DNA from 4 places in the Klebsiella africana genome. Region 3 is predicted to be linked to each of the others. Evidence: predicted binding sites of a transcription regulator. Region 3 holds the regulator's gene; each other region holds the start of a gene.

Region 1 (7,831 bases), 500 kb from region 3:
CCCCAGGAGCATAGTTCACTATGTGACTGGGGGGCGCGAGTGCAGCCAACAAAGAGGCTGTGTGAAATAGGAAGTGTACGACCTTTGGAGAGACCAATGGCTCACCGTGCACGTTGGACAATGTCACAAGTAACTGAGTTATTTAATAAACCGCTCATCGATCTGCTATTCGAAGCGCAGCAAATCCACCGCCAGCATTTTGACCCGCGTCAGGTGCAGGTCAGTACGTTGCTGTCGATCAAAACCGGCGCCTGCCCGGAAGACTGTAAATATTGCCCGCAAAGCGCACGCTACAAAACCGGCCTCGAAGCCGAGCGCCTGATGGAGGTTGAGCAGGTGCTGGAATCAGCGCGCCAGGCGAAAAACGCCGGCTCCACCCGCTTCTGCATGGGCGCGGCGTGGAAAAACCCCAATGACCGCGATATGCCCTATCTGGAACAGATGGTGAAAGGCGTCAAGGCGCTGGGGCTGGAGTCCTGTATGACGCTCGGTACGCTCACCGATAGCCAGGCGCAGCGCCTGGCCGAGGCGGGCCTCGATTACTACAACCATAACCTCGATACCTCGCCGGAATTTTACGGCAACATCATCACCACCCGCACCTACCAGGAGCGCCTGGATACGCTGGACAAAGTGCGTGGTGCCGGGATCAAAGTCTGCTCCGGCGGCATTGTCGGGCTGGGAGAGACCGTAAAAGATCGCGCCGGACTGCTGCTGCAACTGGCTAATCTGCCGACGCCGCCGGAGAGCGTGCCGATCAACATGTTGGTGAAGGTCAAGGGCACGCCGCTGGCGGATAACGACGACGTCGACGCTTTCGATTTCATCCGCACGATCGCCATCGCGCGCATCATGATGCCCACCTCTTACGTGCGTCTCTCCGCCGGCCGCGAGCAGATGAACGAGCAGACCCAGGCGATGTGCTTTATGGCCGGGGCGAACTCGATTTTCTACGGTTGCAAGCTACTGACCACGCCGAACCCGGAAGAGGACAAAGACCTGCAGCTGTTCCGCAAGCTGGGGATCAACCCGCAGCAGACGGCGGTGCTGGAAGGCGACAATGAGCAGCAGCAGCGCCTGGAGCAGGCCTTACTCACCCCGGACACTGAGGAATACTACAACGCGGCGGCGCTATGAGCTGGCAGCAACGAATCGATCGGGCGCTGGACGAGCGGCGGGCGGCGGAGGCGTTTCGCCGCCGCCTGCCGGTGACGCACGGCGCCGGGCGCTGGCTGGAGCGGGAAGGGGAGCGCTGGCTTAACTTCTCCAGCAATGACTATCTGGGCCTGAGTCAGCATCCGGCGATTATCGCCGCCTGGCAACAGGGGGCCACGCGCTACGGCGTCGGCGCCGGCGGCTCGGGCCACGTGAGTGGCTATAGCGAAGCCCACCGCGTGCTGGAAGAGGAACTTGCCGACTGGCTGGGCTTTCCGCGTGCGTTGCTGTTTATCTCCGGTTTCGCCGCGAATCAGGCGCTGATTGCCGCCCTGGCGGAAAAAGAGGATCGGATTATCGCCGACCGCCTGAGCCATGCCTCCCTGCTGGAGGCGGCGAGCCTCAGCCCGGCGCAGCTGCGCCGCTTTGCCCACAATGACCCGCAACAGCTCGCGCAACGGCTGGCGAAACCGCTGGACGGTCAGCAGCTAGTTGTGACGGAAGGGATCTTCAGTATGGATGGCGACAGCGCGCCGCTATCGGCCATTCACGCTGCAGCGCATACCGCCGGGGCGTTATTGCTGGTGGATGACGCCCACGGCATCGGCGTAATCGGTGACGAAGGGCGTGGAAGCTGCGCCGCGCAGGCGGTGCGTCCTGAGCTGCTGGTGGTTACTTTCGGCAAGGCGTTTGGGGTGAGCGGTGCGGCGGTACTGTGCAGTGAATCGATGGCCGATTATCTGCTGCAGTTTGCTCGTCACCTGATCTACAGCACCGCGATGCCACCCGCCCAGGCGGTGGCGCTGAGCGCTGCCCTGCGGGTCATTCGCAGCGATGAGGGCCAGCAGCGGCGGGAAACCTTAGCCGCCCGCATCCGTCAGTTCCGCGAGGGGATGGGCGAGACGTCGCTGGGGTTGACCGATTCCGTCAGCGCGATCCAGCCGCTGATCGTCGGAGATAACGCCCGGGCGCTGGCCCTGGCCTGCCGTCTGCGCGACGCGGGCTGCTGGGCAACGGCGATCCGTCCACCGACGGTGCCGGTCGGCAGCGCGCGTTTGCGCCTGACCCTGACCGCCGCCCATCATGCTGAAGACATTAACCGTTTACTGGAGACGCTGCATGGCCACGGTGAATAAGCAGGCGGTGGCCGCGGCGTTTGGTCGGGCGGCCAGCGGCTATTCGCAACATGATGAACTGCAGCGGCGCAGCGCCGATCTGCTGCTGCGCCAGCTGGCGCGCCGCGATTTTGCGCAGGTGCTGGATGCCGGCTGCGGCCCCGGTAGCATAAGCCGCTACTGGCGTGAGGCGGGCAGCGTGGTGACCGCGCTGGATCTCTCCGCCGGCATGCTGGCCCAGGCGCAGCGTAACGACGCCGCCCAGCATTACCTGCTGGGCGATATTGAGGCGTTGCCGCTGCCGGACGCCTGCGTCGATCTGGCGTGGAGCAATCTGGCGGTGCAGTGGTGCAACGATCTGCGCGCAGCCCTTGGCGAGCTGTACCGGGTGGTGCGCCCCGGCGGCAGGGTGGCGTTTAGCACGCTGCTCGCCGACTCGCTGCCGGAGCTCAATCAGGCGTGGCGGGCCATCGACGACCAGCCGCATGCCAACCGTTTCCTTAGCGAAGCGGCGGTGCGCGCGGCGCTTAGCGGCCTGCGCGCGACCGGCGAGGTGCATCAGATTAGCCTGCCGTTCGCCGATGCGCTGAGCGCTATGCGCTCGCTGAAGGGCATCGGCGCCACCCATTTGCACCAGGGGCGGACAGCCGCCCCGCTTGGCCGCGGCAAACTGCGCGAGCTGCAGCTGGCTTGGCCGCAGCGGCAGGGCATCTGCCCGCTGACGTATTCTCTTTTTACAGGAGTCATTGAGCGTGACTAAACATTTTTTTGTCACCGGGACCGATACTGAAGTCGGTAAAACCATCGCCAGCAGCGCCCTGCTGCAGGCGGCGAATCTGTTGGGTTTTCACACTGCCGGCTATAAGCCGGTGGCCTCCGGTAGCGAGCTTACCGGCGATGGGCTGCGTAATGAAGATGCGCTGGCCCTGCAGCGCCATAGCCGGGTCGCGCTGCGCTACGACCAGGTGAACCCTTACACCTTCGCCGAGCCGACCTCGCCGCACATTATCAGCGCCGATGAAGGGCGGCCGATCGCCGCGGCCAGGCTCTCCAGCGGGCTGCGTGAGCTGGAAAGTCTCGCCGACTGGGTGCTAGTGGAAGGTGCCGGTGGCTGGTTCACGCCGCTGTCGGACACCCTGACCTTTGCCGACTGGGTGCAAACCGAACAGCTGCCGGTCATTCTGGTGGTGGGGGTTAAGCTCGGCTGTATCAACCATGCGATGCTTACCGCCCAGGCGGTACGCCAGGCGGGGCTGCCGCTGGCAGGGTGGATCGCCAATGACGTGCAGCCGCCGGGTAAGCGCCACGCCGAATATCTGGCGACGCTGAAAAACCGACTGGCCGCGCCGTTCCTCGGCGAAATACCATGGCTTGCCGATATCGCGCAGCGCGACGATCTCGGCCAGTATCTGGACCTCAGGGCGCTGGATCCAGCGTCATCCACTGCGCCAGCAGCGGCTCATCCAGCGCCATAATATCGCCTTCGGCGACGTTACGCCCCCGGTGCAAGACACAGAAGCGATCCGCCACCCGGCGGATAAAGGGCAGGTGCTGCTCGGCGAGCAGCACCGTCAGGCCGATATCGCGATTTAACCGCAGCAGCAGGTCCGCCAGCTTTTGCAGGCAGCGCGGCCCTCTGCCGCGCGAGGGTTCATCAAGGATCAGCAACCGCGGCTGGACGATCAGCGCCCTGGCCAGCGCCAACTGGAACTGATCGTCGTCGCTCAGCGAGGCGCCTTTGCGCTGGCGTAGGGCATAGAGCTCGGGAAAGTACTCATAGATTTCGCCGCCGCTGGCGTTTACCCCGGGGTTCCCGGCCGCGAGGGCAATGTGCAGATTCTCTTCCACGCTGAGCTGGGAAAAGATGCGTTTATCCTGTGGCACATAGCCGATACCGATGGCGCTGCGCGACTGAGCGGACAGGGGAGTGAGATCCCGCGGCGGGGCGCCAATGTCATGCCAGGTCATCCGACCGCTGGTGACCGGCAGGTGGCCGGCAATGCAGTTAACCAGTGTGGTTTTTCCCATGCCTTCGCGTCCCAGTACGCCAATGCACTCTCCCGGGCGTAGTTCAAGATCGACATTCCACAGTGAGTGCTGGTTACCGTAAAAATGATTTACTGCCTGTAAATTCAACATGGACGTTTTCTCCTTATCCTGGCGTCAGGGCGACAGAAAGATGCTGCAAAACTCTTGCCAGGAAAAAGAACGCTCGGAAAAAAGCGCGGAACGCCGATACCATCGGGCACCGTCAGCGCCAGGGCTGCACTTTTCCGGTGCCCGACGCTAAAGAGTGGTGCAAAAAGCAGCAAAAATCGAGCGGCTTTAAACGGATAGTTATCAAAAATAGTTCGATAAAAATTTTTCGCCGCACGGTTTACGGCGAAAGACGATAAGCGCCGGGCGGCGGCGGTCTTGGGCTGCAGACAGTTATCCACTATTCCTGTGGATAACCTTGTGTATTAGAGTTAGAAAACCTGCGGTAAGCTAGAGCGTACGCGGCCTGCGGCTGAATTGGCGCGAAAGACGTCTTTTCTTTAAATTTATTAAATATCAGTTAGTTAAATAAAATCAATGGGTGTAAGAAAAGCGTCATCTACTGCCATAAAACTTTCACCCGTCCGCTTGACAAATGTTAAAAGGGTAAAATTTCTGGGGATAACCCTGACAGTTGGACGATTATTTCGCCCGGCGGGCGTTTTGTACCCCACTTGCTGGCTAAAAAGGCCGCCTTCTGGCGCTATCATAAATGCGTACTGGTTAAATATCCAGTATATTTGGTTGGCAAAAAACGGCCCGAAGGGTAGAATTAAACACCGGCCGCTAAATCTTTCTTCAGGTTCTGATCGATGAGTAAATCGTTTGTACTGCATTCTGCCTTTCGTCCCTCCGGAGACCAACCGGAAGCCATCCGTCGCCTGGAAGAGGGGCTGGAGGATGGACTTGCGCATCAGACGCTGCTGGGGGTCACCGGTTCAGGGAAAACCTTCACCATCGCCAACGTCATTGCCGATCTGCAGCGGCCGACGATGGTGCTGGCGCCAAACAAAACCCTGGCGGCCCAGCTCTACGGCGAGATGAAAGAGTTTTTCCCCGAGAATGCCGTCGAGTATTTCGTCTCCTATTACGATTACTACCAGCCGGAAGCCTACGTCCCCAGCTCAGATACTTTTATTGAGAAGGACGCCTCGGTAAACGAACATATCGAGCAGATGCGTTTGTCGGCGACCAAAGCGCTGCTTGAGCGGCGCGATGTGGTGGTGGTGGCCTCGGTCTCGGCGATCTACGGCCTCGGCGACCCGGACCTGTATCTAAAGATGATGCTGCACCTGACGGTGGGGATGCTTATCGACCAGCGCGCTATCCTGCGCCGCCTGGCCGAGCTGCAGTATACCCGCAACGATCAGGCCTTCCAGCGCGGCACCTTCCGGGTGCGCGGTGAGGTGATCGACGTCTTCCCGGCGGAATCCGACGATATCGCCCTGCGCATTGAGCTGTTTGACGAAGAGGTCGAGCGCCTGTCGCTGTTTGATCCGCTTACCGGCCACGTGGAATCCACGGTGCCGCGCTACACTATTTATCCCAAGACGCACTACGTGACGCCGCGGGAGCGCATCGTCCAGGCGATGGAAGAGATCAAGCTGGAGCTGGCGGAGCGGCGCAAGGTGCTGCTGGCAAATAACAAGCTGCTGGAAGAGCAGCGCTTAACCCAGCGCACCCAGTTTGACCTCGAAATGATGAACGAGCTGGGCTACTGCTCGGGTATTGAAAACTACTCGCGCTACCTCTCCGGGCGCGGGCCTGGCGAGCCGCCGCCCACCCTGTTTGACTATCTTCCGGCGGACGGCCTGCTGGTGATCGACGAATCCCACGTCACGGTGCCGCAGATCGGCGGCATGTACCGCGGCGACCGGGCGCGTAAAGAGACGCTGGTGGAGTACGGCTTCCGCCTGCCGTCGGCGCTGGATAACCGGCCGATGAAGTTTGAAGAATTCGAAGCGCTGGCGCCGCAAACCATCTACGTGTCGGCGACACCCGGCGCCTACGAGCTGGATAAATCCGGCGGCGAGGTAGTGGATCAGGTGGTGCGGCCGACCGGTCTGCTTGACCCGCTGATCGAAGTGCGGCCGGTGGCGACCCAGGTCGACGATCTGCTGTCGGAGATCCGCCTGCGCACGGCCATCAACGAGCGTGTGCTGGTCACTACTCTTACCAAGCGGATGGCGGAAGACTTAACCGAGTACCTTGAGGAGCACGGCGAGCGCGTGCGCTATCTGCACTCGGATATCGACACCGTCGAACGTATGGAGATTATCCGCGACCTGCGCCTTGGCGAGTTTGACGTGCTGGTGGGGATCAACCTGCTGCGTGAGGGGCTCGATATGCCGGAGGTATCGCTGGTGGCGATCCTGGATGCGGACAAAGAGGGCTTCCTGCGCTCCGAGCGCTCGCTGATCCAGACCATCGGCCGTGCGGCGCGCAACGTCAACGGCAAAGCCATCCTCTACGGCGATAAGATCACCCCCTCGATGGCTAAAGCCATTGGTGAAACGGAACGGCGGCGGGAGAAACAGCAGCGCTATAACGAAGAGCACGGCATCGTGCCACAGGGGCTCAACAAGAAAGTTGTGGATATCCTGCAGCTGGGTCAGAGCCTGGCGAAAACCAAAGCCAAAGGGCGCGGTAAAGCGAAGACCGCCGAGCCTGCCGGGCTTAGCGGAGTGGATATGACGCCAAAAGCGCTGCAGCAGAAAATCCATGAACTGGAAGGGCAGATGATGCAGCACGCTCAGAACCTTGAGTTTGAAGAGGCGGCGCAAATTCGCGACCAGTTGCATCAGCTGCGCGAGCTGTTTATCGCTGCCTCCTGAATCTGGGCCTATATTGGTGGCGTGGAGGTGCGGGGTAGAGTAAAGGCGCGCGCTTCTCTTATCGTCCCCTTTGTCAGATGACACACATCTGAGAAGAAAAAAGGCCGCGTTGCGGCCTTCTTAATGTTCGCTTAATCTCGCCAGGCGACACTATCCTCAACCTGATGAGGATAGTGTCCATGCAAAAAATTAACTTCCGTGAATATCTGGCGGTTGCTACCGCCCTGGTCATTCTTGTTGCCTTTTTCCATCAGTGGGTGCTGACGTTCTGACCCGCGCGCCGCGGGAATAATACCCACGCGCGGACCCCTGGCCCCGGCTGGCGGTTATGCAAAAAGAACTGGGCGTCATGCAGCTGAGCGATGCGCGTGACGATGCTCAGTCCGAGGCCTATGCCGCCGTAGCGACTGTCCATACGCACAAAGGCTTTACTGAGTTCACCGCTCTTCGCCTCATCGATCCCCGGCCCTTCATCTTCCACTGCCATCACCGGCATCAGGCCCGCTTTCACCGACACACGGATCGTCGACCCTTCCGGGCTGTAGCGGTGAGCATTCTCCACCAGATTGCGCAGGATCACGCGGATTAACGTTGCGTCGCCCGACACAACGGCCTCGTTTTCGGTATCCGTCAGCAGCAGCCGCTGCTGACGCTGCGCCAGCATGGTTTCCAGTTCTTCCTGCAACGGTT
Region 2 (7,831 bases), 2.0 Mb from region 3:
GGAACGCCTGGCGGGCCACCGCCTGGTGCGGCTCAGCGGTACGGATGGTCGCCACCAGCGCATGATGATGGTAATCCCAGAAGGTCAATGGAATATCGGCTTTATTGCGCAGCCACGAATTGGCGCCATCGGCGCCGATCACCAGCCGGGCGGTGAGCATGCTGCCGTCCTGCAGGCTGAGAAAGGCTTCATTCTCGCCCCACGCCACCTGCTGAAGTTCCGCCGGCGCCAGAAGGGTGACGTCAGCGCAGCGTTGCGCCTTCTGCCACAATGCATAATGCACTACGGCATTTTCGATGATATAGCCAAGGTGGCTAAAGCCCATGCTCTGGTCATCGAAGCTAATGCGGCCAAAGCTGTCTTTATCCCACACTTCCATACCGTGATAGCAGCTGGCGCGCTGGGCAACGATCTCGCGCCAGACGTCCAGCTTCGTCAGCAGCTTTTCGCTGGCGGCATTAATCGCCGAAACGCGCAGCGCCGGCGGCGCATCGGCGGCCAGCGGTTGCGGCTCTGCTTTCTCCAGCACCGCGACGCGCAGGCCGCTACCCTGTAGACCGCAGGCTACCGCCAGCCCCACCATTCCACCGCCAACAATGGCAACATCAACACTTTGCACGTTCTACTCCTTAACGGGGAACCCAACCGAGGGTACGCTGCGCCAGCGCATCGCGCGCCGGGGTAAATAATTCCATCGCCATCAGACCGACGTTGCGCCCCGCCACCAGCGGCGCCCAACGGTTGGCAAACAGATGCACCAGCCCATCGGTCACGCCGATGGTGGCGGCTTTATCCCCTGCCCTGCGCGCCTGATAGCGACACAGCAGTGAATAATGGCCGACATCTTCGCCGCTGAGATGGGCGTCAGCGAGCAGCTCCGCCAGGCTCATCACATCGCGCAGGCCGAGATTAAAGCCCTGCCCGGCGATCGGGTGCAGCGTCTGCGCCGCATTGCCGACCAGCGCCAGGCGGTGCGACACCGCGCGGCTGGCGGTGGTGAGGGCCAGCGGATAGACACTGCGCTTCCCGGCGTAGGTAATACGTCCCAGCCGCCAGCCGAACGCCTGCTGTAACGCCTGACAAAAACGTTCGTCAGACCAGCTCAGCACCTCATCGCGCCGCGACTGCGGGTGACACCACACCAGCGAACAACGCCCTTGCGACATCGGCAACATCGCCAGCGGCCCATGCTCGGTAAAACGCTCGAAAGCGCGGCCTTCGTGCGGCAGCGCGGTGCTGACGTTAGCAATGATCGCTATCTGCTCATAAGGCTGCTGCTGCCAGCTGATGCCGCAGCGAGCGCCCAGCGATGAACGGGAACCGTCCGCCGCCACCAGCAGCTTACCGGTGATCGTTTCGCCGCTATCGAGGGTGAGACTGACGCTCTCCTGGCTGCGGTTGACCGCTTCCACTTTCGCCGGACAGTGTAGCGTCACACCCGGCGCCTTGCGCAGCAGATCAAACAGCCGTTGGCCGACATCGTGAAGTTCAACCACCTGGCCCAGTGCCGACAGGCCATAATCCGCTGCCGCCAGATTCACAAACCCGGCATGACCGCGGTCGCTGACGTGTACTCGTTGGATGGGCGTCGCACGTTCGGCGAGGCGTTGCCAGATACCGATGCGCGCCAGCTGCTGGCAGGTGCCGGCGGCCAGGGCGATCGCCCGGTCGTCAAAACCGGGGTGGCGTGACGAATACGGATCCTGCGCTTCAATGAGGTGGACCGGCAGCGCGCCGCCGGTCAAACGGGAGATGGCCAGGGCGAGCGTCGCCCCGGTCATCCCGCCGCCGACGATCAGCACGCTCATGACTGGCGCGCCGCCGCCATCAGCGCCTCGATCTCATCCGCCTTCTTCACCACGCTGGCGGTGAGATTTTCGTTGCCGTCTTCGGTAATGACAATGTCATCTTCAATACGGATGCCGATGCCGCGATACTGCGGCGGCACGTCGGCATCGGTGGCGATATACAGCCCCGGCTCGACGGTCAGCACCATTCCCGGCTCCAGTACGCGCGAACGGTCGGTGTCATAGTTACCGACATCGTGCACATCCAGCCCCAGCCAGTGGCTCAGGCCATGCATGAAGTACGGACGATGGGCGTTGTTGGCGATGAGCTCGTCAACTTCGCCTTTCAGGATCCCCAGCCGTACCAGGCCGGTAATCATAATACGCACCACTTCCTGGTTAACCTGATAGATCGAGGTGCCCGGACGATAAAGCTCCAGCGCGGTTTCCAGCGATTCGAGCACGATGTCGTAGATTTCGCGCTGCGGCTGGGTGAATTTACCGTTTACCGGGAAGGTGCGCGTGATATCGCCCGCATAGCCGCGATATTCGCAGCCGGCGTCAATCAGGACTAAATCGCCGTCGCGCAGTTCAGATTCGTTTTCGGTGTAGTGCAGAATGCAGCCGTTTTCGCCGCCGCCAACGATGGTGTTATAGGAGGGGAAGCGTGCCCCGTGGCGGTTGAATTCATGGAGAATTTCACCTTCCAGCTGATATTCGAACATGCCAGGGCGGCATTTTTCCATCGCCCGGGTATGGGCCAGCGCGGTTATCTCCCCGGCGCGGCGCATCACGGCAAGCTCTTCCGCGGATTTAAACAGGCGCATCTCATGCACAATGGGCCGCCAGTCGATAACCGAGTTCGGCGCCTGCAGATTCTGGCGCGAGCCTTTGCGCAGTTTTTCGAGGGCGTTGAACACAATCTCATCGGCATAGGCATATTCGCCCTGGGCGAAATAGATAGCGTCCAGACCGTTGAGCAGCTGATACAGCTGCTGGTTGATTTCGCTGAACGCCAGCGCCCGGTCGACGCCAAGCTTCGCCGGCGCGGCCTCCTGGCCCAGACGGCGCCCAAACCAGATCTCAGCGGTCAGATCGCGAACCCGGTTGAACAGCACGCTATGGTTGTGGGTTTCATCGCTTTTAATCAACACCAGCAGCGCTTCCGGTTCGTTAAAGCCGGTGAAGTACCAGAAATCGCTGTTCTGCCGGTAGGGATATTCCGAATCTGCACTGCGCACCGCTTCCGGTGCAGCGAAAATCAGCGCCGCGCTGCCTGGCTGCATCTGCGCCAACAGCGCCTGGCGACGCGAGAGAAATTCCTGCTGAGTCATGACGCCCCCTGAACGAATTTTAGTTAGTGTAGTGTCGGTTTGCGGACTTCCGGTGCGGTTGGCTGCTGACGCGCAAAGGTGTCGTGGCACAGCAGTGCGGCAACGCGGACATACTCGATAATCTCCTCCAGAGACATCTCCAGCTCTTCCTGATCTTCGTCTTCATCGTAGCCCAGTTGGGCAATATTACGCAGATCGTCAATCGCTTCCCCGGTTTCATCTTTCACTTTATCCAGCTTCGGCTGGCTGACGCCCAGGCCGAGAAGGAAGTGGTTGACCCAGCCGGCAAGGGCGTCGGCGCGGTCGAAGACGCTCACCGCATCGCCTTCCGGCAGATACAGCTGAAACAGGAAGCCGTCGTCATCCAGAGAGTCGCTGATGGCGGAATGCATGTTACGCAGCGCCTGAGCCAGCTCATGACCAAAGGCGAGGCCTTCGTTGGTCAGGTCGTGCACCAGCGGCTGCCAGCTGCTGTCCGTGTTGCCGCCGCACAGCAATCCGCTGATCAAACCGTGCATTTCGGCCGGGGTGAGACCTACCCCTTGTTGGTTCAGTAACTGGTCTACATCGTTGTAACCAGGCATTTCGTTCTGTATAGACATGCGCATTCGTCATCGTTGGGAGGAATATTCATGGTATGCTACCACTTTGGACCCTGGTGAACCAGAATAGGGCTTGTATCTTCGCACCAGGGTAGCTATAGTGTCGCCCCTTCGCAGACCCGGGTCAGGGTGTGAAGGCAGCGCAGTCAATCAGCAGGAAGGTGGCATGTCTGCACAACCCGTAGATCTCCAAATTTTCGGCCGTTCACTGCGAGTGAATTGCCCGCCTGAACAAAGGGATGCCCTGAATCAGGCAGCTGAAGACCTTAATCAGCGGTTGCAAGATTTAAAAGAACGCACTAGAGTCACAAATACTGAGCAGCTGGTCTTCATCGCCGCGTTGAACATCAGCTATGAGTTGACTCAGGAAAAAGCGAAGACCCGCGACTACGCTTCCAGCATGGAGCAGCGCATTCGCATGCTTCAGCAGACTATTGAACAGGCATTGCTTGAGCAAGGTCGCATAAGCGAAAGACCAGGGTCGAAGTTTGAATAACACTTTGCAGTTAACTGTGTTAGAGTAATCGCAAGAACAAAATTTCTCTGAGATGTTTGCAAGCGGGCCAGTCCCCTGAGCCGATATTTCATACCACAAGAATGTGGCGCTCCACGGTTGGTGAGCATGCTCGGTTCGTCCGAGAAGCCTTAAAACCGTGACGACACATTCACCTTGAACCAAGGGTTCAAGGGTTACAGCCTGCGGCGGCATCTCGGAGATTCCCTTCTTTACTTCGCATCATCCCCCATACGTGTTTTCGGCTGAAGCCGCCCTGTATTACACTTGCTCCTATTGTTTCGCCAGCTCGTAACGAGACCTGCATGACTATACAGCCCGATACCCTGCTCTCCCGTCAGCATATTCGCCAGCAGATCCGCGATCGTCGACGCGCACTCAGCCCGGCGCAACAGCGCCTGTTTGCCCAACAGGCCGCCGAGCGGATGATGGCCTGGCCGCCGATAGTTCTCGCCCACAACGTGGCGCTGTTTCTCTCCTTTGACGGCGAGCTGGACACCCAGCCGCTGATCGACCAGCTCTGGCGCGCCGGCAAGCGGGTGTATCTGCCGGTGCTACATCCGTTTAGCCCAGGCAATCTGCTGTTTTTACACTACCATCCGCAGAGCCAACTGATCGTGAATCGCCTGAAGATCCGCGAACCGAAGCTCGATGTGCGGGATGTGCTGCCGCTGGCTGAACTCGATGTGCTGGTGACCCCGCTGGTGGCCTTCGATGTCAGTGGCCAACGGCTGGGAATGGGCGGCGGTTTTTACGACCGGACGCTGCAAAACTGGCAGCAGTATCGCCTGCAGCCGGTGGGCTACGCGCACGACTGCCAGCAGGTGGATAGCCTGCCGAGCGAAGAGTGGGATATCCCGCTGCCGGCGGTCATCACCCCGGGAAAAACCTGGTGTTGGTAGGTACGCGGGGACGAGAAATTCAGCCTGGAAAGTATTAACAAAAAAACGGGCAGGTACGCGACCTGCCCGAGAGGCAAAAATGATTAGAACAACAGACGGGCGCGGATAGTCCCCGGGATCGCTTTCATTGCCTGCAGCGCCTGCTGGGCAACATCTTCTTCCGCTTCAATATCAATCACCACGTAGCCCATCTGCGGCGACGTTTGCAGATACTGGGCGGCAATGTTGATGCTCTGCGCGGCGAAGATTTGGTTGATTGCGGTCAGGACGCCCGGCCGGTTCTCATGGATATGCAGCAGACGGCGGCCGCCGTGCAGCGGTAGAGAAACTTCCGGGAAGTTAACTGCCGACAGGGTTGACCCGTTGTCAGAGTATTTCGCCAGCTTGCCAGCCACTTCCAGACCGATGTTCTCCTGCGCTTCCTGAGTGGAGCCACCGATATGCGGTGTGAGGATCACGTTATCAAACTCGCACAGCGGCGAAGTGAAGGGGTCGCTGTTGGTCGCAGGTTCAGTCGGGAAGACGTCGATAGCCGCCCCGGCCAGATGCTTACTGGCCAGCGCATCGCATAGCGCCGGAATGTCCACCACGGTACCGCGGGAGGCGTTGATCAGCAGCGCGCCCGGCTTCATCAGCGCCAGTTCTTCCGCGCCCATCATATTTTTGGTAGAGGCGTTTTCCGGCACGTGCAGGCTGACCACATCGCTCATGTTCAGCAGGTCGGAGAGATGCTGTACCTGAGTGGCGTTGCCGAGCGGCAGTTTGTTTTCAATATCATAGAAGAAGACGTGCATTCCCAGCGATTCCGCCAGAATGCCAAGCTGGGTACCGATGTGGCCGTAACCGATGATGCCCAGCTTTTTACCACGCGCTTCGAAGCTGCCGACCGCCTGCTTGTTCCACACCCCGCGGTGCGCTTTGGCGTTGGCTTCCGGCACGCCGCGCAGCATCAGCAGCAGTTCGCCGATCACCAACTCGGCCACCGAGCGGGTGTTAGAGAACGGCGCGTTAAACACCGGAATACCGCGCTTCGCAGCGGCGTTCAGATCGACCTGGTTGGTCCCGATGCAGAAGCAACCGACGGCAACCAGTTTTTCCGCTGCGGCGAAAATCTCTTCAGTCAGATGGGTACGGGAACGCAGGCCGATGAAATGGGCATCACGGATCGACGCTTTCAGCTGTTCGGAATCCAGCGCGCCTTTATGAAATTCAATGTTGGTGTAACCCGCTGCGCGAAGGCTATCGATTGCCTTTTGATGCACACCTTCAACCAGCAGAAATTTAATCTTGTCTTTTTCCAGTGATACCTTAGCCATTTCCCCGTCCTGTTTTTTCTTAACTGATGTCGTGCTGAACGAAAGTTCGTCTCAGCAACATATCAAAAAAAACTATCGCGGCAATATGAACGTTTGCGTCGCCGTCCTGAAGAAATGTCATCCAGAGGGAAATCGCAGGACAAAACACCAGAAAGAGAAGAAATGGTAGCGTGTAAATCAGAATGGTTGCATAAATGTGACAGAAGTCACCAAATTGCACCTGGTGAAAAAATATTTGCGAGGGAGCCGGTCGGCTCCCTGCGGACAGACTATTTTACGATGGTCTTCACGCCGTCGGCAGTACCAATCAGCGCCACGTCGGCGCCACGGTTGGCGAACAGCCCCACGGTGACGACGCCAGGAATACCGTTGATCGCGTTTTCCAGCGCGATCGCATCGAGAATTTCCAGGCCGTGCACGTCAAGGATCACGTTGCCGTTATCGGTCACCACGCCCTGACGGTACTCTGGACGACCGCCCAGCTTGACCAGCTGACGCGCCACGGCGCTGCGCGCCATCGGAATGACTTCAACCGGCAGCGGGAATTTGCCCAGAATATCAACCTGCTTGGAGGCGTCGGCGATGCAGATAAATTTATCCGCCACAGAAGCGATAATCTTCTCGCGGGTCAGCGCCGCGCCGCCGCCTTTGATCATCTGCATGTGACCGTTGATCTCATCCGCGCCATCAACGTAGATCCCCAGGCGATCGACACTGTTAAGATCGAAGACGGTGATCCCGAGGCTTTTCAGCTTTTCGGTGGAGGCGTCGGAGCTGGAAACCGCCCCTTCGATCTGCCCCTTCATGGTGCCCAGCGCGTCAATAAAATGGGCCGCCGTCGAGCCGGTGCCTACGCCGACAATAGTCCCTGGCTGTACATATTGCAGCGCCGCCCAACCTACCGCTTTTTTCAGTTCATCCTGCGTCATAATTATGGTCCGAGATGTGAATGCCTGTGGCGCATTATAGAACATCGACAGTGGAAATGTCCCTGCGATGCAGATCACACAACTGAGCAGACCAATTTCGTCTGTATCAAATAAAAATTTATGTCATAGTGCGAGATAACGATTAGTTATGGGGGCACGCCAGAATAATGAAACGACCGGACTACAGGACATTACAAGCACTGGACGCGGTGATTAGGGAACGAGGATTTGAGCGCGCCGCGCAGAAGCTATGTATTACCCAGTCCGCCGTCTCCCAGCGCATTAAGCAGTTGGAAAACATGTTCGGCCAGCCGCTGCTGGTGCGTACCGTGCCGCCGCGCCCCACCGAGCAAGGACAGAAACTGCTGGCTCTGTTGCGCCAGGTTGAACTGTTGGAAGAGGAGTGGCTGGGCGATGAACAAACCGGTTCCACGCCGCTGCTGCTGT
Region 3 (7,831 bases):
TGCTGCTGCTGCGCCAGCTCGTCGCGGCGGGTCAGCCACTGGAGCTGCTGCTGCTGGCTCTGCTGCTGTACCAGCAGGGCTTTTTCTTCGTCAGTAAGTACCTGCAAACTTTCCTGCAGCGCCTGCTGCTGGGCCTCCGTCAACAGGACGATGCCCGCCGCCTGGGCTTCGAACTTCTCCAGCGCATGGCGAGCGGCTTTGTGCTGTTCGTAGACCATGGCTGAAATCTGGCCGTAGATTTCCGTGCCGGTCAGCTCCTCCAGCAGCTCCGCGCGATCGCTCGGCTTCGCGTTCAGGAAGGCGGCAAATTGCCCCTGGGAAAGCAGCATTGAGCGGGTGAAGCGGCCATAGTCGAGGCCGGTTAGCGTCGCGGTTTGTTCCAGCTTGTCCGAGACCTTATCGGCGAGGATTTTGCCGTCGGCGCAGCGCGCCAGTTCGACCCGCGGCGCCTGCAGATTGCCATCCGGCTGGTTGCGCGCCCGGTTCTGGCTCCAGAAAGCGCGGTAGGCGATGCCTTTGACTTCAAACTCGACCTCTGCCAGACACTCGGCGGTATCACGTGTCATCAGGTCGTTTTGTGACTGGGAGACTTTGTTCAGGCGCGGCGTCTCATGATAGAGCGCCAGGCAAATGGCATCGAGCAGCGTGGTTTTCCCGGCCCCGGTGGCGCCGGTAATGGCGAACAGGCCATTGCTGGCGAACGGCTCGGCGGTAAAGTCTATCTTCCATTCCCCTTTCAGGGAGTTGAGGTTTTTCAGACGCAGACTGAGGATTTTCATACGTTTTCGTCCTTCGCGGTGAGTGTATGCACCGTATGGGCGAACAGCTCATGCAGCCGGGCGCGCTTCATATCGTCAATTTCGGTCAGCGCCAGCCGGCGTTCAAATACCTCCTCCACCTTCAGTTCACTGAGCGTCTCCCGCTGGGCATTGAGCAGTATTTTCTCGCGCTGCTCGCGGCTGCGGCGCACCAGCAGCACTTCCACCGGCAGATCCTCCGTCAGCGCCTGAATATGCCGCTGAATATCGTGCAGGTAGTCCTCGGTGGTGATTTCGATATCCAGCCACACCGGCGGGACCTGCTCGACGCCGCGCCACTGCTCCAGCTGGGCGGTGATGGCGGCCAGATCGCCTTTGATTACCGCCAGAGGCTGGGTCACGGGCACCTCCAGGGTTTCCACGGCGCTGAGGCGCCCGTCGTTAAAGCTCACCAGGTGCACCGATTTCGCTTTACCGGTTTCATCGAAGCTCAGCGGCAGCGGCGAGCCGCTGTAGCGGATATGCTCGCAGCCGCCGACCCTCTGCGCCCGGTGAATATGGCCCAGCGCAATGTAGTCGGCAGGGGGGAAGTGTTGCGCCGGAAAGGCATCCAGTGTGCCGATGTAAATGTCGCGGACGGCATCGCTTTTGCTGGCGCCGACGGTGGTCAGATGGCCGCTGGCAATGATGGGCAGCAGCCGATCGCCGCGCAGCGCGCAGGCCTGCTGATACTGCTCCTGATAATAGTCGCTGATGGCGTGCAGCAGTAGCTGCTGTTTTTCCCGACCAGAGTGACCGGCCTGGCTGGTCACCAGCTCGCGCGGGCGTAAAAACGGCACCGGACAGAAGATGGCGCCCGGCGTGCCGTCGCGCAACGGCAGCTCAATCGGCGCGTAGCCGGCGTTCGCCACCACGGTGGTGTGTAAAAAGGCGAGGATATCGCGGGATTCATTGAGCATCGCCACCGAGTCGTGGTTGCCCGCCAGCACCACCAGGCGACAGCCGGTCTGCTGCAGCTGGACGACGAAACGGTTATACAGTTCGCGGGCGTAGCTCGGCGGCGAGCCGGTATCAAAAATATCGCCAGCCACGATAATGGCGTCGACTTCATGCTCCTGTGCGCGGTCCAGTAGCCAGGTAAGAAAAGCGTCGTGTTCGGCCGCGCGACTTTTGCTGTAAAAATTCTGGCCCAGGTGCCAGTCGGAGGTGTGAAGGAGGCGCATAAATCTTCCCTAGCGAAAAAAGCATGGGCGGCAGTATACCATTTGTTGGTGAGGGGTAAGTCCGCGTCGTGCTTCAAAATACCCGATCATCAGACGGTCATTTTTTTCATAAATCTGTCACAAAAGTGACGCATAATGACGCCGCACTTCTATACTGATGGCTAAAAAACACAGGGTAAATAATGGCGAGAAGAATTCTGGTCGTTGAAGATGAAGCTCCAATCCGCGAGATGGTCTGCTTTGTTCTGGAGCAAAATGGCTTTCAGCCTGTCGAAGCGGAAGATTATGACAGCGCGGTGAATCAACTCAATGAACCCTGGCCTGATTTGATTCTCCTGGACTGGATGCTGCCGGGTGGTTCGGGGCTGCAGTTTATTAAACTGCTCAAGCGTGAGGCGATGACGCGGGATATCCCGGTAGTAATGCTGACCGCGCGTGGGGAAGAAGAGGATCGCGTTCGCGGCCTGGAGACCGGCGCGGATGACTACATTACCAAGCCTTTCTCTCCGAAAGAGCTGGTGGCGCGAATCAAAGCGGTGATGCGCCGTATTTCGCCGATGGCGGTGGAAGAGGTGATTGAAATGCAGGGACTGAGCCTCGATCCTTCATCGCACCGGGTGATGACCGGCGACAATCCGCTGGACATGGGGCCGACGGAATTTAAATTATTGCACTTCTTTATGACCCATCCGGAGCGGGTATACAGCCGCGAACAGCTGCTGAACCACGTCTGGGGGACCAACGTTTATGTGGAAGACCGCACGGTTGACGTCCATATTCGCCGCCTGCGCAAAGCGCTGGAACACAGTGGCCATGATCGTATGGTGCAAACGGTTCGCGGCACGGGGTATCGTTTCTCCGCCCGTTTCTGAATTTTGACAGGAGTGTGACCCGTGCTGGAACGGCTGTCATGGAAAAGGCTGGCGCTGGAGCTCTTTTTAGCGTGTATTCCGGCCCTGATTCTGGGGGCGTTTGTGGGCCATCTGCCGTGGTTTTTACTGGCGGCAGTGACCGGTTTGCTGATCTGGCATTTCTGGAATTTGATGCGCCTGTCGTGGTGGCTATGGGTGGACCGGAGCATGACTCCTCCGCCAGGCCGCGGCAGCTGGGAGCCGCTGCTGTATGGTCTGCATCAGATGCAGATGCGTAATAAAAAGCGTCGACGTGAGCTGGGAAGCCTGATTAAACGCTTTCGCAGCGGGGCGGAATCGCTGCCGGATGCGGTCGTTTTGACCACGGAAGAGGGTGCCATTTTCTGGTGTAATGGCCTGGCGCAGCAGATTCTAAACCTGCGCTGGCCGGACGACAGTGGCCAAAACATTCTTAACCTTCTGCGCTATCCCGAGTTCGCCAACTATCTGAAGCAACGCGATTTTTCAAAGCCGCTCAATCTGGTGCTAAATAACGCCCGTCATCTGGAAATTCGCGTGATGCCCTACAGCGACAAGCAGTGGCTGATGGTGGCGCGCGACGTGACGCAGATGCATCAGCTGGAAGGGGCGCGGCGGAACTTTTTCGCCAACGTCAGCCATGAACTGCGCACCCCGCTAACGGTGCTGCAGGGCTATCTGGAGATGATGCAGGAGCAGGTGCTGGAGGGGGCGACCCGTGAAAAGGCCCTGCACACCATGCGGGAGCAAACTCAGCGTATGGAAGGCCTGGTGAAGCAGCTGCTGACGCTGTCGCGCATTGAAGCCGCGCCGGCGCTGGCGATGAATGACCGCATCGACGTGCCGATGATGCTGCGGGTGGTGGAGCGCGAGGCGCAAACCCTCAGCCAGGAAAAACAGACGCTGATCTTCACCGTTGACGAGCAGCTCAAGGTGCTGGGTAATGAAGAGCAGTTGCGCAGCGCCATTTCCAACCTGGTCTATAACGCGGTGAACCACACCCCGCCAGGGACCGAAATTCGCGTTAGCTGGCAGCGAACGCCACAGGGGGCGCTGTTCAGCGTCGAGGATAACGGGCCGGGTATTGCGCCGGAGCATATTCCTCGTCTGACCGAGCGTTTTTATCGGGTGGATAAGGCTCGCTCCCGGCAAACGGGGGGCAGCGGCCTGGGACTGGCGATCGTCAAACACGCGGTTAACCATCACGACAGCCGGCTGGAAATCGACAGCACAGTGGGCAAGGGAACCCGCTTTAGCTTCCTGCTCCCGGAACGATTAATTGCCAAAAATGACGCCTGATCGACGCGCTGTCAGTTTATCTTGCCAATGACCAGCTTCAGCTGGTCATTTTCATTGGCAGTCGTTTTTTCTCGCCTATTTAATGAGCGTGCGCTGCTTTTTTGTTCGCATGATAAGCCACGGGTTTTCTATCAATATGGTAAATGATTCTGGTATGAAAGTCATAACCAGCATAATCATCTGCTTTTGCGATCGTGCCTTGCTTTAAAACGTTATAAGCGTTTAAATTGCGCTTGCGCAGTCGATGACAGACTGTTTTTGCGTGGTAATACCAAAAACAATTCTTTCCCACGCCGCTTCGGGAGCATATCTCGCTGAGTTTACCGGCAATGGCCGCTGTATCGTCCCTGAGAGGGGAGCGCGGTATTTTTCCATTTTTTACAACACCACATCCACAGGCAGTAATGAATTTATGACCCATCAGTTAAAATCTCGCGACATCATAGCGTTGGGCTTTATGACCTTCGCGTTGTTCGTTGGCGCAGGCAACATTATTTTCCCTCCGATGGTGGGCTTACAGGCGGGCGAGCACGTCTGGACGGCGGCGATCGGCTTTTTGATCACTGCGGTGGGGCTGCCGGTGCTGACGGTGGTCGCGCTGGCGAAAGTCGGCGGCGGTGTTGAAAGCCTGAGCACCCCGATTGGTAAAGTGGCCGGTATCCTGCTGGCGGTGGTGTGTTATCTCGCGGTGGGACCGCTGTTCGCGACGCCGCGCACCGCGACCGTCTCCTTTGAGGTCGGCATTGCGCCGCTGACCGGCGACGGCCCGCTGCCGCTGCTGATCTACAGCGTTATCTACTTCGCGCTGGTGATCCTGGTCTCGCTCTATCCGGGGAAACTGCTGGATACAGTCGGCAATTTCCTTGCGCCGCTGAAGATTATTGCCCTGATCGTGCTGTCGGTTGCCGCCATCGTCTGGCCGGCGGGCCCGATCAGCGACGCGCTGGAAGCGTATCGCACGGCGCCCTTCTCCAATGGCTTCGTCAACGGCTACCTGACCATGGATACCCTTGGTGCGATGGTATTTGGCATCGTGATTGTTAATGCCGCTCGCTCACGCGGCGTCAGCGAAGCACGACTGTTGACCCGCTACACCGTTTGGGCTGGCCTGATGGCGGGCGTCGGTCTAACCCTGCTGTATCTGGCGCTGTTCCGTCTGGGCTCTGACAGTGCCACCCTCGTGGACCAGTCCGCCAACGGCGCCGCGATCCTCCACGCTTACGTGCAGCATACCTTCGGCGGGGCGGGCAGTTTCCTGCTGGCGGCGCTGATCTTCATCGCTTGCCTGGTGACGGCGGTGGGCCTGACCTGCGCCTGCGCCGAGTTCTTTGCCCAGTATCTGCCGTTCTCCTATCGCACGCTGGTCTTTATCCTCGGCCTGTTCTCTATGGCGGTCTCCAACCTTGGCCTGAGCCATCTGATTCAGGTGTCGATTCCGGTGCTGACCGCTATCTATCCGCCGTGTATCGCACTGGTTGTATTAAGCTTTACCCGCGGTTGGTGGCATAATTCGTCCCGCGTTATCGCACCGGCCATGTTTATCAGCCTGATGTTTGGTATCATTGACGGGATTAAGTCATCGGCGTTTGCCGCGATTCTGCCGGGCTGGACCGCGCGTCTGCCGCTGGCGGAGCAGGGCCTGGCCTGGCTGATGCCCACTGCCGTGATGGTAATCCTCGCGGTGATCTGGGATCGCGCAGCCGGACGTCAGGTGACTTCCAGCGCGCATTAACTGGCGTTGAGGACAAGCGTTTAACCACGGGACTTCGGGTTCCGTGGTTTTTTATTTTTTGTGTTAAACGGCATTGAAAAGACCACGATGGAAAGTAGTAACAAGCTTAAGCGCGGGCTAAGCACCCGGCATATCCGCTTTATGGCCCTGGGTTCCGCCATCGGCACCGGGCTTTTTTACGGCTCAGCCGACGCCATTAAAATGGCCGGACCCAGCGTGCTGTTGGCCTACATTATCGGTGGCGTCGCGGCATATATCATTATGCGGGCGCTCGGTGAGATGTCGGTGCATAATCCCGCCGCCAGCTCATTCTCCCGCTATGCCCAGGAAAACCTCGGCGGTCTGGCGGGCTATATCACCGGCTGGACCTACTGCTTTGAAATCCTGATCGTCGCCATCGCCGACGTTACCGCCTTCGGTATCTACATGGGCGTCTGGTTCCCGACGGTGCCGCACTGGATCTGGGTGCTCAGCGTGGTGCTGATCATCTGCGCCGTCAACCTGATGAGCGTCAAGGTGTTTGGCGAGCTGGAGTTCTGGTTCTCGTTCTTCAAAGTGGCCACCATTATCATCATGATCCTCGCCGGGTTCGGCATCATTATCTGGGGGATCGGCAACGGTGGCCAGCCGACGGGGATTCATAACCTGTGGAGTAATGGCGGCTTCTTCAGCAACGGTTGGCTGGGGATGGTGATGTCGCTGCAGATGGTGATGTTCGCCTACGGCGGCATCGAAATCATCGGTATTACCGCCGGTGAGGCGAAAGACCCGGAGAAATCCATTCCGCGCGCGATCAACTCGGTGCCGATGCGTATTCTGGTGTTCTACGTCGGCACGCTGTTCGTCATTATGTCCATCTACCCGTGGAATCAGGTGGGAACCGACGGCAGCCCCTTCGTCCTGACCTTCCAGCATCTGGGCATTACCTTCGCGGCCAGTATTCTTAACTTCGTGGTCCTGACGGCTTCGCTGTCGGCGATTAACTCCGACGTATTCGGGGTGGGCCGTATGCTGCACGGCATGGCAGAGCAGGGGAGTGCGCCCAAAGTGTTCGCCAAAACCTCGCGTCGCGGTATTCCGTGGGTGACAGTGATGGTGATGACCATTGCGTTGCTGTTTGCGGTATACCTTAATTACATCATGCCGGAGAACGTTTTCCTGGTGATCGCCTCCCTGGCCACCTTTGCCACGGTGTGGGTGTGGATTATGATCCTGCTGTCACAGATTGCCTTCCGCCGCCGTCTGTCGCCAGAAGAGGTCAAGGCGCTGAAGTTCAAAGTCCCTGGCGGGGTGGTGACCACGGTGATCGGCCTGCTGTTCCTGGCCTTTATTATCGCCCTGATCGGCTATCATCCGGACACCCGTATCTCGCTGTACGTCGGTATAGCGTGGATTGCGCTGTTGCTGCTCGGCTGGGTCTTTAAGACCCGCCGTGAGCGCCGTCTGGCGCAGGCGCAGTAATCAACATCGCCCCGGTCAGCATCGCGCGACCGGGGCGGCTTACGGTCCCGCGTCCTCCCCCGTTATCCTCCCCCAAAAAATCCTGTGATGATGAGTTCTGCGCCTGATGGCTATGGCAAGGTGTGCCCATTCTGCACAATGAGGATTCACGATGTTGAAGGCATGGCACCTTCCGGTTGCACCCTTTATCAAGGTGCAACAGGACCGACTATTTATTACTCTGTGGTTAAGCGGTGAGTCGCTGCCGCAGCGGATCACGCTGCGCGCGGAAGAGGATAACGAAGAGCTGTCGCTGCCGATGCAGCGGCTCCGCCAGGCGCCGCAGCCAGGCGTGGTGGCATGGCGCGGCGAAATCTCTCTCGCCAGCGGCCAGCCGCGCCGCCGCTACAGCTTTAAGCTGCTGTGGGCCGACCATCAGCGCTGGTTTACGCCACAAGGCTTCACCCGATTCCCGCCGGCCAGGCTGGA
Region 4 (7,831 bases), 1.2 Mb from region 3:
GTTCTCCGGGCAAATACGTGGCGCTGAAAGACACCATCCGTGGCTTTAAAGGCATCATGGAAGGCGAATACGATCACCTGCCAGAGCAGGCGTTCTACATGGTCGGTTCCATCGACGAAGCCGTGGAAAAAGCCAAAAAACTTTAACGCCTTAATCGGAGGGTGATATGGCAATGACTTACCACCTGGACGTCGTCAGCGCAGAGCAACAAATGTTCTCTGGTCTGGTCGAAAAAATCCAGGTAACGGGTAGCGAAGGTGAACTGGGTATTTACCCGGGCCACGCGCCGCTGCTCACCGCCATTAAGCCTGGTATGATTCGCATCGTTAAACAGCACGGTCATGAAGAGTTTATCTACCTGTCCGGCGGCATTCTTGAAGTGCAGCCTGGCAGCGTGACCGTTCTGGCGGATACCGCAATTCGCGGTCAGGACCTCGACGAAGCGCGAGCGCTGGAAGCGAAACGCAAAGCGGAAGAGCACATTAAGAGCTCTCACGGTGATGTGGATTACGCTCAGGCGTCTGCGGAACTGGCCAAAGCGATCGCTAAACTGCGCGTTATCGAGTTGACCAAAAAAGCGATGTAACACCGGCTTGAACGTAAAAAGCCAGTCTGGTTTTCCAGACTGGCTTTTTTTATGGCTCGCCACAGATCCGCGGATGAAGCGAAAACAAAATTCCCGCTTAATTGTTATTGATTAGTTAAATGAGGAGGCGTAGACTCTTTTTATGTGATGTACGTCACAAAAAAGAACGTTATTAAACTGCACCTGCGTCAGGAAATCATCATGAAACTGTTTCATAAAATCATCGCCAAATTTAGCGTACTGAGCTTCTAAGTTCCGCGCTATCTCCACCCGCTTACACGACGTATCGCCCATCAAAACGACAACACAGGCGATGTGCAACCGGGAAAAGAAGGTCACCTGATAGGTGGCCTTTCGTTTTTATGGATAGCATCAATCACTTTACCGCCCTCCCCCGCCAGCGACTGGCGACTATTTATCCTGGTTCATCCCGCTGTGGATGCCTGAAACTGCCTGCCGCTGCCGCTTTATTCAGGTGGCGAAAAAACAGCAAAAGCAGTGAGATAGTCAATGATTACCCTCCCTGCCCTCCTTTTTCAGCGTTAAACTGATTTGCAGTGGTCAAAATTAGCGTCATAAAATGATGGATAGCTGTGAGCCTGGACGTTTTCTCCACGTCTCGTTTTATGATGAAAAATATGTAGAAATTTCAACGTGAAAGGCTTTTACTTTTCGTTCTAACTACCGTCAGGATGAGTATGTCAAATAGTGCGATGAGCGTGGTTATCCTTGCCGCAGGCAAAGGGACCCGCATGTATTCCGATCTTCCTAAGGTGCTGCATACCCTGGCCGGGAAGCCAATGGTGCAGCATGTCATTGATGCTGCTAACGATTTAGGCGCCAGTGCGGTACATCTGGTATATGGCCACGGTGGCGAACTGCTGCGTCAGACGCTGCATGAAGACAACCTGAACTGGGTGCTGCAGGCCGAGCAGCTCGGTACCGGGCACGCCATGCAGCAGGCGGCGCCGTTCTTCAATGATGATGAAGACATTTTGATGCTCTATGGCGACGTGCCGCTGATCTCCGTTGAGACGCTACAGCGCCTGCGCGCTGCGAAACCACAGGGCGGTATTGGCCTGTTGACGGTGAAGCTGGATGATCCAACCGGTTATGGGCGCATCACGCGTGAAAATGGCCAGGTGACAGGTATCGTTGAGCATAAAGACGCCAGCGAAGCGCAGCGCCAGATTCAGGAAATCAACACCGGGATCCTGATCGCTGGCGGAGCAGATCTCAAGCGCTGGCTGGCGAAACTTACCAATAACAACGCTCAGGGCGAATACTACATCACCGATATCATCGCCATGGCGCACCAGGAAGGGCACGAGATCGTCGCGGTGCATCCGCAGCGTCTGAGCGAAGTCGAAGGCGTCAACAATCGCCTGCAGCTTGCGCGCCTGGAGCGCGTCTACCAGGCTGAGCAGGCGGAAAAGCTGCTGCTGGCGGGCGTGATGCTGCGCGATCCGGCGCGTTTCGATCTTCGCGGTACGCTGCAGCATGGGCGCGATGTAGAGATCGATACTAACGTTATTCTGGAAGGCAACGTGGTGCTGGGCGATCGAGTGAAAATCGGCGCCGGCTGCGTGATCAAAAACAGCACCATCGGCGATGACTGCGAAATTAGCCCCTACAGCGTGGTGGAAGATGCCCAGCTGCAGGCTGCCTGCACCATCGGCCCATTTGCTCGTCTGCGTCCGGGCGCCGAACTGCTGGAAGGCGCCCACGTTGGTAACTTCGTGGAAATGAAAAAAGCGCGTCTCGGAAAAGGCTCCAAGGCGGGTCATCTGACCTATCTGGGCGATGCGGAGATCGGTGATAATGTCAATATCGGCGCGGGCACCATCACCTGCAACTACGATGGCGCGAATAAGCATAAAACGATTATTGGCGATGATGTCTTTGTCGGCTCGGATACTCAGCTGGTGGCGCCCGTCATGGTAGGCAACGGCGTTACTATCGCCGCCGGGACCACCGTTACGCGCAATATCGCCGATAACGAGCTGGTGTTGAGCCGCGTACCGCAGGTCCATAAGCAGGGCTGGCAGCGTCCGGTGAAGAAGAAATAATTTGGATTATCGCCGGGGAAATTTCCCCGGCGAACCAGGATGAGAGGGTCAACATAGATCCCCGTCCGCAGGCAGTACCATAACAATAACCCCACTCTCTACAAGGCTCGGGGCGCCCGGAAAACGGGCAAATACAGGTCAGCGACAACGCATGGCATATCGCCATTATCAGGAAATTTAACTATGTGTGGAATTGTTGGCGCAGTCGCGCAGCGTGATATTGCTGAAATCCTTCTCGAAGGTTTACGTCGTCTGGAATACCGTGGCTATGACTCTGCCGGTCTGGCAGTGGTCGACAGCGAAGGTCATATGACCCGCGTGCGTCGCCTGGGTAAAGTTCAGATGCTGGCTCAGGCGGTAGAAGAGCAACCGTTACACGGTGGCACCGGGATCGCCCATACTCGCTGGGCGACGCACGGCGAACCGTCTGAGAGCAATGCGCATCCGCATGTTTCTGAACACATTGTGGTGGTCCATAACGGGATCATCGAGAACCATGAGCCGCTGCGCGCCCTGCTGCAGTCTCGCGGCTACGTCTTTGTCACCGAGACCGATACCGAAGTTATCGCCCATCTGGTGCACTGGGAGCTGGAACAAGGCGGTACCTTGCGTGAAGCTGTCCTGCGCGCCATCCCGCAGCTGCGCGGCGCCTACGGTACGGTGATCATGGATACCCGTGACCCGGGAACTCTGCTGGCTGCCCGCTCCGGTAGCCCGCTGGTGATTGGCCTGGGCATGGGCGAAAACTTTATCGCTTCCGACCAGCTGGCATTGCTGCCAGTGACCCGCCGCTTTATCTTCCTCGAAGAGGGCGATATTGCCGAAGTCACTCGCCGCTCGGTGGTGATTTTTGATAAGTCCGGTGCACAAGTGAATCGCCAGGAGATCGAATCCAATCTGCAGTATGACGCTGGCGATAAAGGTATCTACCGCCACTATATGCAGAAAGAGATTTTCGAGCAGCCGAACGCGATTAAGAACACCCTGACCGGGCGCATCAGCCATGGCGAAGTGGATCTCAGCGAGCTGGGACCGAACGCCAATGAAATGCTGGCTCAGGTTGAACATATTCAGATTGTTGCCTGTGGGACGTCCTATAACTCCGGTATGGTCTCCCGCTACTGGTTCGAAGCACTAGCCGGCGTCCCGTGCGATGTGGAAATCGCCTCCGAATTCCGCTATCGCAAGTCCGCGGTGCGTCGCAATAGCCTGATGATCACTCTCTCCCAGTCGGGTGAAACCGCCGATACCCTGGCGGCGCTGCGTCTGTCGAAAGAGCTAGGCTATCTCGGCTCGCTGGCTATCTGCAACGTGCCGGGCTCGTCACTGGTGCGCGAGTCCAATCTGGCGCTGATGACCAAAGCAGGAACGGAAATCGGTGTTGCCTCGACCAAAGCCTTTACCACTCAGCTAACCGTGCTGTTGATGCTGGTGGCGAAACTGGCGCGACTGAAAGGTCAGGATGCGTCTATTGAGCATGATATCGTCCACGGCCTGCAGGCTCTGCCGAACCGTATCGAGCAGATGCTCTCCCAGGACAAGCGTATTGAGCAGCTGGCAGAGCGTTTCTCTGATAAGCATCATGCGCTGTTCCTTGGCCGCGGCGATCAGTACCCGATCGCTATGGAAGGGGCGCTGAAGCTGAAAGAGATCTCCTACATTCACGCGGAAGCCTATGCGGCGGGCGAGCTGAAACACGGCCCGCTGGCGCTGATTGATGCGGAAATGCCGGTGATCGTGGTGGCGCCGAACAACGAACTGCTGGAAAAACTGAAATCCAACATCGAAGAGGTTCGTGCCCGCGGCGGTGAACTGTATGTCTTTGCCGACGGTGAAGCCGGCTTCAACGGTAGCGATAACATGCACATCATTGAGATGCCGCATGTGGAAGAGACCATCGCCCCTATCTTCTATACGGTTCCGTTGCAGCTGTTGGCTTATCACGTCGCGCTGATCAAAGGCACTGACGTTGACCAGCCGCGTAACCTGGCGAAATCGGTCACGGTTGAGTAAAGCATCCTGTCTTGCAAAGGGCTGCCGGCGGCGGCCCTTTTTTATTTTCACTTGCTGTTTGTCATCGATTTTGTGCGCAATATTTTGGCTGGTGGTAGATGACAAACGAACGTTTTGCGGTCCGATTTCGCTGTCATAAAAAGAAAATTATTCTGTCATTGCACGGTCATGATTACAGATAACTATCTGAGTTGTATGACTATTATTTGCTGTAAAATCCCTTCTTTCGACCTGTCATAAAACTGTCATAATTCGTACATTTTACTGTCACCTCTTTGACCTATTTTGCTCACCATAGCCTCGAAACAATGATTTACGTATCCCAGCAGGAGACATTATGAACGTTATGCGTACCACCGTCGCAACAGTTGTCGCCGCGACCTTATCGATGAGCGCTTTCTCTGCCTTCGCAGCAGCAAGCCTGACTGGCGCAGGCGCAACTTTCCCTGCGCCGGTGTATGCCAAATGGGCTGACACCTATCAGAAAGAAACCGGCAATAAAGTAAACTACCAGGGTATTGGTTCCTCTGGTGGCGTTAAGCAGATTATTGCCAACACCGTTGATTTTGGTGCTTCTGATGCTCCGCTGGCTGATGACAAACTGACCCAGGAAGGTCTGTTCCAGTTCCCGACCGTGATTGGCGGCGTGGTACTGGCGGTTAACCTGCCTGGCGTGAAATCCGGCGAACTGGTGCTGGATGGCAAAACCCTGGGCGATATCTACCTGGGTAAAATTAAAAAATGGGATGACGAAGCGATCGCTAAACTCAACCCGGGCCTGAAGCTGCCGTCGCAGAACATCGCTGTGGTCCGCCGCGCCGATGGTTCCGGTACCTCCTTCGTCTTCACCAGCTACCTGTCCAAAGTGAATGAAGAGTGGAAATCGAAAATCGGCGCCGGCTCTACCGTTAACTGGCCAACCGGTCTGGGCGGTAAAGGCAACGACGGTATCGCCGCCTTTGTTCAGCGTCTGCCGGGTTCGATTGGTTACGTTGAATACGCTTATGCCAAGCAAAACAACCTGGCCTACACCAAACTGGTCTCTGCCGACGGCAAGCCGGTTAGCCCGACTGAAGACAACTTCGCTAACGCCGCAAAAGGCGTTGACTGGAGCAAGTCTTTCGCTCAGGACCTGACCAACCAGAAAGGCGAAAATGCATGGCCGATCACCTCAACCACCTTCATCCTGGTACATAAGGCGACCAACAAGCCGGAACAGACCGCTGAAGTGCTGAAGTTCTTCGACTGGGCGTATAAAAACGGCGGGAAAGAAGCGAATGCGCTGGATTACGCGACGCTGCCGGAAAGCGTGGTAGAGCAGGTTCGCGCAGCATGGAAAACCAACGTCAAAGACAGCAGCGGTAAAGCGCTGTACTAACAGTAGATTTTTGACGAAGATGGCGGGGGCGTTCAGGCGCTGCCCGCCCTACGGTTCAGACTGTAGGCCCGGGAGCCAACGCCACCGGGCATTTATTCGAACAAGTTTTAATACGTAAAGAGTAATCTATGGCTGCAACCAAGCCTGCATTTACCCCTCCGGGGAAAAAGGGTGACATGATTTTCAGTGCGCTGGTAAAACTGGCTGCGCTGATTGTGCTATTGATGCTGGGCGGCATCATCGTTTCCCTGATCATCTCTTCCTGGCCGAGCATTCAAAAGTTTGGCTTTGCCTTTTTGTGGACCAAAGAGTGGGATGCGCCTAACGAGATCTTCGGCGCGCTGGTCCCGATTTACGGAACCCTGGTCACCTCTTTTATCGCGCTGCTGATCGCCGTCCCGGTGAGCTTCGGCATCGCGCTGTTTCTGACCGAACTGTCCCCCGCCTGGCTCAAGCGTCCGCTGGGCATTGCGATTGAGCTGCTGGCGGCAATCCCGAGCATTGTGTACGGCATGTGGGGCCTGTTTATTTTCGCACCGCTGTTTGCGACTTACTTCCAGGAGCCGGTCGGCAACGTCCTGTCGACCATCCCGTTCGTCGGTGCGCTGTTTGCCGGCCCGGCGTTTGGTATCGGCATCCTCGCCGCTGGCATCATTCTGGCCATCATGATCATCCCTTATATCGCCGCGGTCATGCGCGATGTTTTCGAACAGACGCCGGTGATGATGAAAGAGTCGGCCTATGGCATCGGCTGCACCACCTGGGAAGTGATCTGGCGCATCGTTTTACCGTTCACCAAAAACGGGGTGATTGGCGGGGTGATGCTCGGTCTGGGCCGCGCGCTGGGTGAAACCATGGCGGTTACCTTTATCATCGGCAACACCTACCAGCTCGACAGCATCTCGTTGTATATGCCAGGGAACAGTATTACCTCCGCGCTGGCTAATGAGTTCGCCGAAGCGGAAACCGGCCTGCACGTGGCGGCGCTGATGGAGCTGGGTCTGATCCTGTTCGTTATCACCTTTATCGTTCTGGCAGCGTCGAAGTTTATGATTATGCGCCTCGCGAAGAATGAGGGGGCACGCTAATGGCGACCATTGAATTGCAAACTACCGCCGAACTGGCGGAGTCCCGTCGCAAGATGCAGGCCAAACGCCGTATGAAGAACCGTATTGCTCTGGCGCTGTCGATGGCGACCATGGCGTTTGGTTTGTTCTGGCTTATCTGGATCCTGATGGCGACGATAACCCGCGGCTTCGACGGCATGAGTCTGGCGCTGTTCACCGAAATGACGCCGCCGCCGAATACCGCGGGCGGTGGTCTGGCTAACGCCCTCGCCGGCAGCGGCCTGCTGATCCTGTGGGCAACCGTCTTTGGTACGCCGCTGGGTATCCTCGCCGGAATTTATCTGGCGGAGTATGGCCGCAAGTCGGTGCTGGCGGAAATCATCCGCTTTATCAACGACATTCTGCTTTCCGCGCCGTCTATCGTGGTCGGCCTGTTCGTCTACACCATCGTGGTGGCGCAGATGCAGCACTTCTCGGGCTGGGCGGGCGTTATCGCGCTGGCGCTGCTGCAGGTGCCTATCGTTATTCGTACCACCGAAAACATGCTGAAGCTGGTGCCGGATAGCCTGCGTGAAGCGGCCTATGCGCTGGGGACGCCGAAGTGGAAGATGATCTCGGCGATCACCCTGAAAGCCTCCGTCTCAGGGATTATGACCGGGATCCTGCTGGCTATCGCCCGTATCGCCGGGGAAACAGCGCCGCTGCTGTTCACCGCGCT

What was found. Region 3 encodes PhoB, which activates phosphate uptake and scavenging genes when phosphate is short. Its sites were predicted from a motif close to CTGTCATAAAACTGNCNNAT; they were not measured.
Region 1: a site for PhoB is predicted at 4,870-4,889, ahead of uvrB (excinuclease ABC subunit UvrB). Genes of this name have one in related genera too.
Region 2: a site for PhoB is predicted at 6,641-6,660, ahead of serA (phosphoglycerate dehydrogenase). Genes of this name have one in related genera too.
Region 4: a site for PhoB is predicted at 4,900-4,919, ahead of pstS (phosphate ABC transporter substrate-binding protein PstS). Genes of this name have one in related genera too.

The regions. Positions count from the first base shown of each region.
Region 1 is NZ_CP084874.1:3,564,428-3,572,258, reverse strand. Features, by position in the region: gene bioB (biotin synthase BioB) at 97-1,137, shown strand; gene bioF (8-amino-7-oxononanoate synthase) at 1,134-2,291, shown strand; gene bioC (malonyl-ACP O-methyltransferase BioC) at 2,275-3,030, shown strand; gene bioD (dethiobiotin synthase) at 3,023-3,745, shown strand; gene LGL98_RS17270 (ABC transporter ATP-binding protein) at 3,687-4,409, opposite strand; partial or broken gene LGL98_RS17265 (hypothetical protein) at 4,499-4,708, opposite strand; gene uvrB (excinuclease ABC subunit UvrB) at 5,120-7,141, shown strand; gene pmrB (two-component system sensor histidine kinase PmrB) at 7,392-7,831, opposite strand, start outside.
Region 2 is NZ_CP084874.1:784,747-792,577, reverse strand. Features, by position in the region: gene ubiI (FAD-dependent 2-octaprenylphenol hydroxylase) at 1-619, opposite strand, end outside; gene ubiH (2-octaprenyl-6-methoxyphenyl hydroxylase) at 630-1,808, opposite strand; gene pepP (Xaa-Pro aminopeptidase) at 1,805-3,121, opposite strand; gene LGL98_RS03895 (YecA/YgfB family protein) at 3,145-3,723, opposite strand; gene zapA (cell division protein ZapA) at 3,890-4,219, shown strand; RNA gene ssrS (6S RNA) at 4,261-4,444, shown strand; gene LGL98_RS03880 (5-formyltetrahydrofolate cyclo-ligase) at 4,543-5,139, shown strand; gene serA (phosphoglycerate dehydrogenase) at 5,223-6,455, opposite strand; gene rpiA (ribose-5-phosphate isomerase RpiA) at 6,725-7,384, opposite strand; gene argP (DNA-binding transcriptional regulator ArgP) at 7,552-7,831, shown strand, end outside.
Region 3 is NZ_CP084874.1:4,064,667-4,072,497, reverse strand. Features, by position in the region: gene sbcC (exonuclease subunit SbcC) at 1-779, opposite strand, end outside; gene sbcD (exonuclease subunit SbcD) at 776-1,981, opposite strand; gene phoB (phosphate response regulator transcription factor PhoB) at 2,164-2,853, shown strand; gene phoR (phosphate regulon sensor histidine kinase PhoR) at 2,875-4,170, shown strand; gene LGL98_RS19650 (hypothetical protein) at 4,250-4,591, opposite strand; gene brnQ (branched-chain amino acid transporter carrier protein BrnQ) at 4,583-5,902, shown strand; gene proY (proline-specific permease ProY) at 5,990-7,363, shown strand; gene malZ (maltodextrin glucosidase) at 7,515-7,831, shown strand, end outside.
Region 4 is NZ_CP084874.1:5,219,178-5,227,008, forward strand. Features, by position in the region: gene atpD (F0F1 ATP synthase subunit beta) at 1-146, shown strand, start outside; gene LGL98_RS25040 (F0F1 ATP synthase subunit epsilon) at 167-586, shown strand; gene glmU (bifunctional UDP-N-acetylglucosamine diphosphorylase/glucosamine-1-phosphate N-acetyltransferase GlmU) at 1,285-2,655, shown strand; gene glmS (glutamine--fructose-6-phosphate transaminase (isomerizing)) at 2,839-4,668, shown strand; gene pstS (phosphate ABC transporter substrate-binding protein PstS) at 5,006-6,046, shown strand; gene pstC (phosphate ABC transporter permease PstC) at 6,175-7,134, shown strand; gene pstA (phosphate ABC transporter permease PstA) at 7,134-7,831, shown strand, end outside.